3 regions of the Priestia sp. 40 genome follow, and region 3 is predicted to be linked to each of the others. Evidence: a T-box and tRNA genes for the amino acid it is inferred to sense, from the RefSeq annotation. Region 3 holds a T-box; the other regions hold tRNA genes.
The links. A T-box is a leader RNA that pairs with one kind of tRNA and senses whether it is charged. The one in region 3 lies ahead of thrS (threonine--tRNA ligase), so its partner is inferred to be a tRNA-Thr.

Region 1 (3,256 bases), on a different contig from region 3:
TACGTAGGTTATGTAATTAGTATAGATGAAAAGAAGAGGAGTGGAAAGCTTGACTCATACAAAAGAGAACCTTTTGAATCAAATTGAAGAATGTAGAAATAACATGGTCACTCTTGCAGCAGAAAACCCTTTATCATCACTAACAGTGGTGAGAGTAAGTTCAGAGCTAGATGGTTTATTAAATGAATATGAAAAGTTTTTCTCTATATAAAGAAGCTCTCGAATCTGAACTAAGAGCTTCTTTTTTTTTATCTTCATATATATTTCATGTACCTTTTGGTAGGTATTAATGTTTTATACTAATTTTTCTCCTAAAAGTGAGCCCATTAATGCAACAGCTACGGTAGCTGTTTTATTCCGTTCATCTAAAATAGGATTCACTTCCACAAACTCAGCAGAAGTGATTAGCTGAGATTCTGCCAACATCTCCATAGCTAAATGACTTTCTCTATAGCTTATTCCACCGATAACTGGTGTTCCTACTCCAGGTGCATCATGTGGATCCAGTCCGTCTAAATCGAGTGATAGATGAACGCCATCTGTTTTATCCTGCAAATATAAAATTGTTTCTTCCATTATTTTTGTCATGCCCATTCGATCTATCTCATGCATCGTATACACTTTAATGCCTTTTTCCTTTATTAGCTCTTTTTCTCCTTCATCTAAAGAACGTGCTCCGATAATCACAATATTTTCAGGCTTAACTTTAGGTGTATAACCACCAATTCGAGTCAATGCTTCGTCTCCTACACCTATACTTGCCGCCAATGGCATACCGTGAATATTTCCTGAAGGAGACGTATCTGCTGTATTCAAATCTCCGTGTGCATCATACCAAATCACGCCCAAGTTTTTATAATGACGACTTACTCCTGCTAGTGTTCCGATAGCGATACTGTGATCTCCCCCTAGCACTAAAGGAAACCTTTTATTTGTAATAACATCACTTACGGTCTGAGCAAGCCTCTCGCTAGCATCTGCTACAGCTTTTAAATTCTTTAAGTTTGTATTTTCATCACTATGTACTCGTTCAGCTAAGGCAATTTCAATATTCCCTTTATCTTCTACACTATAGCCAATATTCTCGATGCGTTCAATGACACCTGCATATCGTATCGCACTTGGCCCCATATCGACCCCACGGCGAGTTTGACCTAAATCCATTGGTACTCCAATAATTGAAAGCTTATTCATAATATGTCCCCCCATCACAAATGTTGCTACTCTCTTATTGTAACGGCTAAATGAGCGATGGCTCAACTCGACACTTTTTTGAATATATATACAATTCTAATTTGTAGAAACTGCACAAAAAAACCTTTAAGCAATTTGCTTAAAGGTTGTACGTTCATATGTATGGTGGAGCCTAGCGGGATCGAACCGCTGACCTCCTGCGTGCAAGGCAGGCGCTCTCCCAGCTGAGCTAAGGCCCCAATATCTTTTTTTATATAGAAATGGAGCGGAAGACGAGGTTCGAACTCGCGACCCCCACCTTGGCAAGGTGGTGTTCTACCACTGAACTACTTCCGCTTATTAAAATGAGCCATGAAGGACTCGAACCTTCGACCCTCTGATTAAAAGTCAGATGCTCTACCAACTGAGCTAATGGCTCTCTATGGCTGGGCTAGCTGGATTCGAACCAACGCATGACGGAATCAAAATCCGTTGCCTTACCGCTTGGCGATAGCCCAATAAAGATGGTGGAGGGGGGCAGATTCGAACTGCCGAACCCGAAGGAGCGGATTTACAGTCCGCCGCGTTTAGCCACTTCGCTACCCCTCCGATATAAATGGTGCCGGCAAGAGGACTTGAACCCCCAACCTACTGATTACAAGTCAGTTGCTCTACCAGTTGAGCTACACCGGCACGGTGGTGGAGGATGACGGGATCGAACCGCCGACCCCCTGCTTGTAAGGCAGGTGCTCTCCCAGCTGAGCTAATCCTCCACTATTATGTAGATAAAAATAAATGGTGACCCGTACGGGATTCGAACCCGTGTTACCGCCGTGAAAGGGCGGTGTCTTAACCGCTTGACCAACGGGCCAGTTGGCTCCACAGGTAGGACTCGAACCTACGACCGATCGGTTAACAGCCGATAGCTCTACCACTGAGCTACTGTGGAATAATAATAGCCTGGCAACGTCCTACTCTCACAGGGACAAAGTCCCAACTACCATTGGCGCTAAAGAGCTTAACTTCCGTGTTCGGTATGGGAACGGGTGTGACCTCTTCGCTATCGCCACCAGACATATTATATTATACATGATTTGATAAAGAAAGCAAGACTTTTTTAAAAGTTTTGTTCTCTCAAAACTAGGTAACAGTTTGCTGAGCAAAGCTTACGCTTTTAAAGTTTTGGTTAAGTCCTCGATCGATTAGTATCAGTCAGCTACACATGTCGCCACGCTTCCACCTCTGACCTATCAACCTGATCATCTTTCAGGGATCTTACTAGCTTGCGCTATGGGAAATCTCATCTTGAGGGGGGCTTCATGCTTAGATGCTTTCAGCACTTATCCCGTCCACACATAGCTACCCAGCGATGCCTTTGGCAAGACAACTGGTACACCAGCGGTGTGTCCATCCCGGTCCTCTCGTACTAAGGACAGCTCCTCTCAAATTTCCTACGCCCACGACGGATAGGGACCGAACTGTCTCACGACGTTCTGAACCCAGCTCGCGTACCGCTTTAATGGGCGAACAGCCCAACCCTTGGGACCGACTACAGCCCCAGGATGCGATGAGCCGACATCGAGGTGCCAAACCTCCCCGTCGATGTGGACTCTTGGGGGAGATAAGCCTGTTATCCCCGGGGTAGCTTTTATCCGTTGAGCGATGGCCCTTCCATGCGGAACCACCGGATCACTAAGCCCGACTTTCGTCCCTGCTCGACTTGTAGGTCTCGCAGTCAAGCTCCCTTGTGCCTTTACACTCTACGAATGATTTCCAACCATTCTGAGGGAACCTTTGGGCGCCTCCGTTACATTTTAGGAGGCGACCGCCCCAGTCAAACTGCCCACCTGACACTGTCTCCCGGCCCGATCAGGGCCGCGGGTTAGAATTTCAATACAGCCAGGGTAGTATCCCACCGACGCCTCCACCGAAGCTAGCGCTCCGGCTTCTCAGGCTCCTACCTATCCTGTACAAGCTGTACCAAAATTCAATATCAGGCTACAGTAAAGCTCCACGGGGTCTTTCCGTCCTGTCGCGGGTAACCTGCATCTTCACAGGTACTATAATTTCACCGAGTCTCTCG
Region 2 (3,256 bases), on a different contig from region 3:
TATGATTCCTCTAATTTAGAGGGCCCCATCGAATTTACTATCGGTAAAAAAGAAGAGTCTTATGAAGCTCTAAATGAACGTAACATTTCTTTAGAAAATAAAATCATTTCAAAAGATGCCTTAGGAGCTTTCGGAAGCCCTTATGTCGATTCTAACCGAGCGTACGTAACTGAAAAGACAACACAAGCTGTACAGTTCATTTATTTAAAGCCTTCACTTTCAGAAGAACAGGCTTATAAACTAACTAAATCCCTAAGTGACATGTTCATTCAAATTCACGGCGGCGAAGCAACCTATCAAGTCATTAACTAATGTACGCAAATATAGCGTCTATCTTTTCAAGATAGACGCTATATTTGCGCTAAAAATAAAAAACGCAACATCTCAGCTTTGAAAGCGAGACACTGCGTTGTGATAACAATATGTATGGAGCGGGTGATGAGAATCGAACTCACGACATCAGCTTGGAAGGCTGAGGTTTTACCACTAAACTACACCCGCAAATATTATCAAAATTTGTCGACCGATAAGTAAAAATAAAAACAGGAATCATCCTGTCAAGTAAAGCTAAAGTACCGATGGTCGGGGTCGAACCGACACTCCCGAAGGAACACGATTTTGAGTCGTGCGCGTCTGCCAATTCCGCCACATCGGCAAAATAAAAAAGGCAAGTTAAAATAATAAATGGTGCCGAGGGCCGGACTTGAACCGGCACGGTAGTCACCTACCGCAGGATTTTAAGTCCTGTGTGTCTGCCAATTCCACCACCCCGGCAGCTTGTAAATAAATGGAGGCGGCAACCGGATTTGAACCGGTGATAAAGGTTTTGCAGACCTCTGCCTTACCACTTGGCTATGCCGCCATTTACTCAAGACTAAGTAACTTTATTAAAATTAAATTGGAGCGGAAGACGAGGTTCGAACTCGCGACCCCCACCTTGGCAAGGTGGTGTTCTACCACTGAACTACTTCCGCAAATATGGCTGGGCTAGCTGGATTCGAACCAACGCATGACGGAATCAAAATCCGTTGCCTTACCGCTTGGCGATAGCCCAATATTGGAATATGCATATCGTTTATAAATGGGGCGACTGATGGGAATCGAACCCACGAATGCCGGAACCACAATCCGGTGCGTTAACCACTTCGCCACAATCGCCACGTATATATGCAATGTTATTTTTATAATTGGCAGGGGCAGTAGGAATCGAACCCACACTGACGGTTTTGGAGACCGTAGTTCTACCTTTAAACTATGCCCCTGTAAATGGTGGAGGGGGGCAGATTCGAACTGCCGAACCCGAAGGAGCGGATTTACAGTCCGCCGCGTTTAGCCACTTCGCTACCCCTCCACAATAACTGTGGTGCCGGCAAGAGGACTTGAACCCCCAACCTACTGATTACAAGTCAGTTGCTCTACCAGTTGAGCTACACCGGCATTTTAAAAACAAATGTTTTTAAAATGGTGGCTCGGGACGGAATCGAACCGCCGACACAAGGATTTTCAGTCCTTTGCTCTACCAACTGAGCTACCGAGCCTTATTAAATTTAAAATGGCGGTCCCGACGGGAATCGAACCCGCGATCTCCTGCGTGACAGGCAGGCATGTTAACCGCTACACCACGGGACCACTTGGTTGCGGGGACAGGATTTGAACCTGCGACCTTCGGGTTATGAGCCCGACGAGCTACCGAACTGCTCCACCCCGCGATGATAATAGATAATATATGGTGGAGGATGACGGGATCGAACCGCCGACCCCCTGCTTGTAAGGCAGGTGCTCTCCCAGCTGAGCTAATCCTCCACTATTATGTAGATGAAAATAAATGGTGACCCGTACGGGATTCGAACCCGTGTTACCGCCGTGAAAGGGCGGTGTCTTAACCGCTTGACCAACGGGCCACTGTGCTAATTAAATGAAAATGGCGGAGAGCAAGGGATTTGAACCCTTGAGACAGCGTTAACCGCCTACACGATTTCCAATCGTGCTCCTTCGGCCACTCGGACAGCTCTCCAAATGGCTCCACAGGTAGGACTCGAACCTACGACCGATCGGTTAACAGCCGATAGCTCTACCACTGAGCTACTGTGGAATAATAACAGCCTGGCAACGTCCTACTCTCACAAGGACAAAGTCCCAACTACCATTGGCGCTAAAGAGCTTAACTTCCGTGTTCGGTATGGGAACGGGTGTGACCTCTTCGCTATCGCCACCAGACATATTATATTATACATGATTTAATAAAGAAAGCAAGACTTTTTTTGAAAAGTTTTGTTCTCTCAAAACTAGGTAACAGTTTGCTGAGTAAAGCTTACGCTTTTAAAAGTTTGGTTAAGTCCTCGATCGATTAGTATCAGTCAGCTACACATGTCGCCACGCTTCCACCTCTGACCTATCAACCTGATCATCTTTCAGGGATCTTACTAGCTTGCGCTATGGGAAATCTCATCTTGAGGGGGGCTTCATGCTTAGATGCTTTCAGCACTTATCCCGTCCACACATAGCTACCCAGCGATGCCTTTGGCAAGACAACTGGTACACCAGCGGTGTGTCCATCCCGGTCCTCTCGTACTAAGGACAGCTCCTCTCAAATTTCCTACGCCCACGACGGATAGGGACCGAACTGTCTCACGACGTTCTGAACCCAGCTCGCGTACCGCTTTAATGGGCGAACAGCCCAACCCTTGGGACCGACTACAGCCCCAGGATGCGATGAGCCGACATCGAGGTGCCAAACCTCCCCGTCGATGTGGACTCTTGGGGGAGATAAGCCTGTTATCCCCGGGGTAGCTTTTATCCGTTGAGCGATGGCCCTTCCATGCGGAACCACCGGATCACTAAGCCCGACTTTCGTCCCTGCTCGACTTGTAGGTCTCGCAGTCAAGCTCCCTTGTGCCTTTACACTCTACGAATGATTTCCAACCATTCTGAGGGAACCTTTGGGCGCCTCCGTTACATTTTAGGAGGCGACCGCCCCAGTCAAACTGCCCACCTGACACTGTCTCCCGGCCCGATCAGGGCCGCGGGTTAGAATTTCAATACAGCCAGGGTAGTATCCCACCGACGCCTCCACCGAAGCTAGCGCTCCGGTTTCTCAGGCTCCTACCTATCCTGTACAAGCTGTACCAAAATTCAATATCAGGCTACAGTAAAGCTCCACGGGGTCTTTCCGTCCTGTCGCGGGTAACCTGCATCTTCACAGGTACTATAATTTCACCGAGTCTCTCGTTGAGACAGTGCCCAGATCGTTACGCCT
Region 3 (3,256 bases):
TACAAGTAACTTTACATTGTTTCTTGTTTTTCGATCTTTGCAAGCCCTCGGAACCGCAGCCATTCCATTGATTGCAGCTGCTACAATAACGGATCTTTTTGATGGGGAAGAACGTGGTAGTGCTATGGGAACTTATCAAACCTTGTTATCTATTGCTCCTGCAGTAGCTCCTATTTTAGGAGGATTTATAGGAGACCGATACAATTATGATGGTGTTTTCTGGTCATTAGTGGGTATATCTATTCTTTTACTTATTATCAATATGTTGTTTTTTCCTAAAGACCAGAAAAAGCACAAGACAAGCAAGAGGAACGGTCTTCATTTTTACCTTGTAATGGCGAAGGATAAGATGGGAAGTGTATTGTTGTCATTAAGCTTCTTGAACTTTTTGATTTACTTTTCTATCCTGGTTTATCTCCCCGTTTTATTAACAGACCACTATCATCTAAACCTAAAACTTGTTGGCTTGCTTTATCTTCCTATGACGCTAAGCCTTATAGCCGGAAGTCTGTTATTCAAATACATTCAGAAGAAGATTTCTCTTATAAATATATTTACCTTTACTAATTTTTCAATCGCATTTAGTGTTATAGGATTTGGACTCACACATACTGTTTCTTTACTACTTATGTCGCTAAGCCTATTCATTTATGGGGTGGGAATTGGAATCTTAACACCTTCCTATGCAACCATATTAACCCATCAATTTGAACAAAATCGAGCTAGTGCTATGGGAGTATTTAACTTTGTTAGATATACTGGTATGTCTATAGGACCCATTTTGTCAGGTACATTACTAGAATTTTTGAGAAGTGAAACCATGTTCATAATGTTCGGTGTCATGTTTGGCATTATAAGTATCTTTGGTTATTTACTAGTGGACAACCCCAAAAACACAGGTAAAAATAGAACTACCAATAAACCATCTTTTTAAACAAAAACATACAATTAATAACATATTTAGAATTAAGTATTGACATTTACAAATAGTATAAATTATAATTCTATTTATTGGAAATGAACATGTTGAGCGTTGAAAAGGACACGAATTATTTTTATATTTCTTTACAGAGAATAGGGCCTTTGGCTGTGAGCCCTTAAGAAAGAGAAATAATTTACCACCTTGGAGCTATTGTGGGGAAATATGTAGATAGAGTAACCTCAATCGGGAAATCCGTTATCTTTTTGAGAATATAACACTTGTAGTGTTTTATAAAATTAGGGTGGTACCACGACCGCACTCGTCCCTGTTAGAGGGATGAGTGCGTTTTTTTATGTTCAAAAATAAATAGATAAGCAACGAAAAGGACATGAATTATTTTTATACTTCTTTGCAGAGAATAGGGTCTTTGGCTGTGAGCCCTTAAGAAAGAGAAATAATTTACCACCTTGGAGCTTTATTAGTGAACTAGTAGTAATTAATAACGTTTGCGACGTTACAGCACCAGAGCCATCGATATATTTCTATTGATGGGAATTTGGGTGGTACCACGTGTGAAAACATACTCGTCCCTTACTTAGGGATGAGTATGTTTTTTTTGACTTTATTTAAATAGGAGAGGTTATCATGAGTAAAGATTTAATTCAAATTCGCTTTTTAGATGGAAATGAGAAAGAATTTTCAAAAGGTATTACATTACATGCTATTGCAGAATCCATTAGTTCTAGCCTAAAGAAGAAAGCTATTGCGGGTAAAGTAAATGGAGAATTGTATGATTTGCATCGAGCCATTAATCAAAATGCAGAAATCGAAATTTTAACAGTAGATTCTGACGAAGGTCTAGAAATTATGAGGCATACAACAGCTCACATACTTGCTCAGGCAGTAAAAAGAGTACATAAGAATGTGAAGTTAGGGGTAGGACCAGTTATTGAAGATGGATTTTATTACGATATGGATCTTTCTACAACGATTGCTTCTAATGAGTTACTACAACTCGAACATGAAATGAAGAAAATTATTAATGAAAATCATCCTATTGAACGTACTGAAGTGACACGTAGTGAAGCTGAAAGAATATTTAGCGAGATAAACGACGAGTTGAAACTGGAGTTATTACGTGATATTCCTATGAATGAAACAGTTACGATTTATAAACAAGGGGAATTTTTCGATTTATGTCGAGGCCCACATCTTCCTTCTACTGGAATGGTTAAGGCGTTTAAATTAACAAAAGTATCAGGAGCATACTGGAGAGGTAACAGCGACAACCAAATGTTACAACGTGTATATGGCGTAGCTTTTCGTTCTCAAAAACAGTTAAATGAGTATCTGATGTTTCTAGAAGAAGCAGCGAAAAGAGACCATAGAAAATTGGGAAATGAACTAGAATTATTTATGTTTTCTGATGAAGCACCTGGAATGCCTTTTTATCTAGCTAAAGGACAAATGGTTAAAAATCAGCTGGAGCAATTCCTACGATCCGTTCAAGAAAAGCATAATTACGAAGAAGTACGTACTCCTTTTATGATGAATCAACAATTATGGGAAAAGTCTGGTCACTGGGATCATTATAAGGATAATATGTATTTTTCAGAAGTGGATAACGCTAAATTTGCATTAAAGCCCATGAACTGTCCTGGTCATATGCTTATCTTTAAAAATAAGCTCCATTCCTATAGAGATTTACCCATTCGAATGGGAGAATTCGGTCAAGTTCACCGTCACGAATTCAGTGGGGCTCTAAATGGATTATTAAGAGTACGTACGTTTTGTCAGGACGATGCTCATATCTTTGTTACTCCTGAACAAATTGAAAGTGAAATTAAATCGGTCATTGAATTAGTGGATTATATCTACAAGACATTTGGTTTTGAATATAGTATTGAACTTTCAACTCGACCAGAAGACTCCATGGGAGAGGATAGCTTATGGGAACTTGCTGAGAGCTCTTTAGAAAACGTATTAAACAAGTTGAACTTTGATTATAAATTAAATGAAGGCGACGGCGCATTTTACGGCCCTAAAATCGATTTTCATATTAAGGATGCTTTAAAAAGAAGCCATCAATGTGCAACAATTCAATTAGACTTCCAACTGCCTGAGAAGTTTGATTTGAATTATATTAATGAAAAGAACGAAAAACAGCGTCCAGTTGTGATTCACCGTGCTATTTTTGGATCTCTTGACCGTTTCTTTGGGATTTTAATTGAACACTTTGGAGGGGTCTTCCCAACATGGTTGGCACCTGTACAGGTAAAGGTTATTCCGGTATCACTGAAAGCTCACCAGCAATATGCACAACAAGTTAAAGAA

Region 1: it has a tRNA-Thr gene. The T-box ahead of thrS (threonine--tRNA ligase) is inferred to sense a tRNA for this amino acid. The anticodon was not compared.
Region 2: it has a tRNA-Thr gene. The T-box ahead of thrS (threonine--tRNA ligase) is inferred to sense a tRNA for this amino acid. The anticodon was not compared.

What each region holds. Positions count from the first base shown of each region.
Region 1 is NZ_JBMPZA010000023.1:74,204-77,459, forward strand. It holds gene ACO1DI_RS23705 (aspartyl-phosphate phosphatase Spo0E family protein) at 41-211, shown strand; gene rocF (arginase) at 295-1,194, opposite strand; tRNA gene ACO1DI_RS23715 (tRNA-Ala) at 1,358-1,433, opposite strand; tRNA gene ACO1DI_RS23720 (tRNA-Gly) at 1,456-1,530, opposite strand; tRNA gene ACO1DI_RS23725 (tRNA-Lys) at 1,540-1,612, opposite strand; tRNA gene ACO1DI_RS23730 (tRNA-Gln) at 1,617-1,691, opposite strand; tRNA gene ACO1DI_RS23735 (tRNA-Tyr) at 1,699-1,782, opposite strand; tRNA gene ACO1DI_RS23740 (tRNA-Thr) at 1,791-1,866, opposite strand; tRNA gene ACO1DI_RS23745 (tRNA-Val) at 1,871-1,946, opposite strand; tRNA gene ACO1DI_RS23750 (tRNA-Glu) at 1,970-2,044, opposite strand; tRNA gene ACO1DI_RS23755 (tRNA-Asn) at 2,048-2,122, opposite strand; rRNA gene rrf (5S ribosomal RNA) at 2,132-2,247, opposite strand; rRNA gene ACO1DI_RS23765 (23S ribosomal RNA) at 2,356-3,256, opposite strand, start outside.
Region 2 is NZ_JBMPZA010000015.1:524,508-527,763, forward strand. It holds gene ACO1DI_RS17520 (B3/B4 domain-containing protein) at 1-312, shown strand, start outside; tRNA gene ACO1DI_RS17525 (tRNA-Gly) at 428-501, opposite strand; tRNA gene ACO1DI_RS17530 (tRNA-Leu) at 574-655, opposite strand; tRNA gene ACO1DI_RS17535 (tRNA-Leu) at 686-774, opposite strand; tRNA gene ACO1DI_RS17540 (tRNA-Cys) at 789-862, opposite strand; tRNA gene ACO1DI_RS17545 (tRNA-Gly) at 900-974, opposite strand; tRNA gene ACO1DI_RS17550 (tRNA-Gln) at 980-1,054, opposite strand; tRNA gene ACO1DI_RS17555 (tRNA-His) at 1,083-1,158, opposite strand; tRNA gene ACO1DI_RS17560 (tRNA-Trp) at 1,189-1,262, opposite strand; tRNA gene ACO1DI_RS17565 (tRNA-Tyr) at 1,268-1,351, opposite strand; tRNA gene ACO1DI_RS17570 (tRNA-Thr) at 1,362-1,437, opposite strand; tRNA gene ACO1DI_RS17575 (tRNA-Phe) at 1,463-1,538, opposite strand; tRNA gene ACO1DI_RS17580 (tRNA-Asp) at 1,554-1,629, opposite strand; tRNA gene ACO1DI_RS17585 (tRNA-Met) at 1,633-1,709, opposite strand; tRNA gene ACO1DI_RS17590 (tRNA-Val) at 1,728-1,803, opposite strand; tRNA gene ACO1DI_RS17595 (tRNA-Glu) at 1,827-1,901, opposite strand; tRNA gene ACO1DI_RS17600 (tRNA-Ser) at 1,923-2,014, opposite strand; tRNA gene ACO1DI_RS17605 (tRNA-Asn) at 2,018-2,092, opposite strand; rRNA gene rrf (5S ribosomal RNA) at 2,102-2,217, opposite strand; rRNA gene ACO1DI_RS17615 (23S ribosomal RNA) at 2,328-3,256, opposite strand, start outside.
Region 3 is NZ_JBMPZA010000020.1:25,283-28,538, forward strand. It holds gene ACO1DI_RS22110 (MFS transporter) at 1-934, shown strand, start outside; T-box leader at 1,025-1,252, shown strand; T-box leader at 1,291-1,517, shown strand; gene thrS (threonine--tRNA ligase) at 1,568-3,256, shown strand, end outside.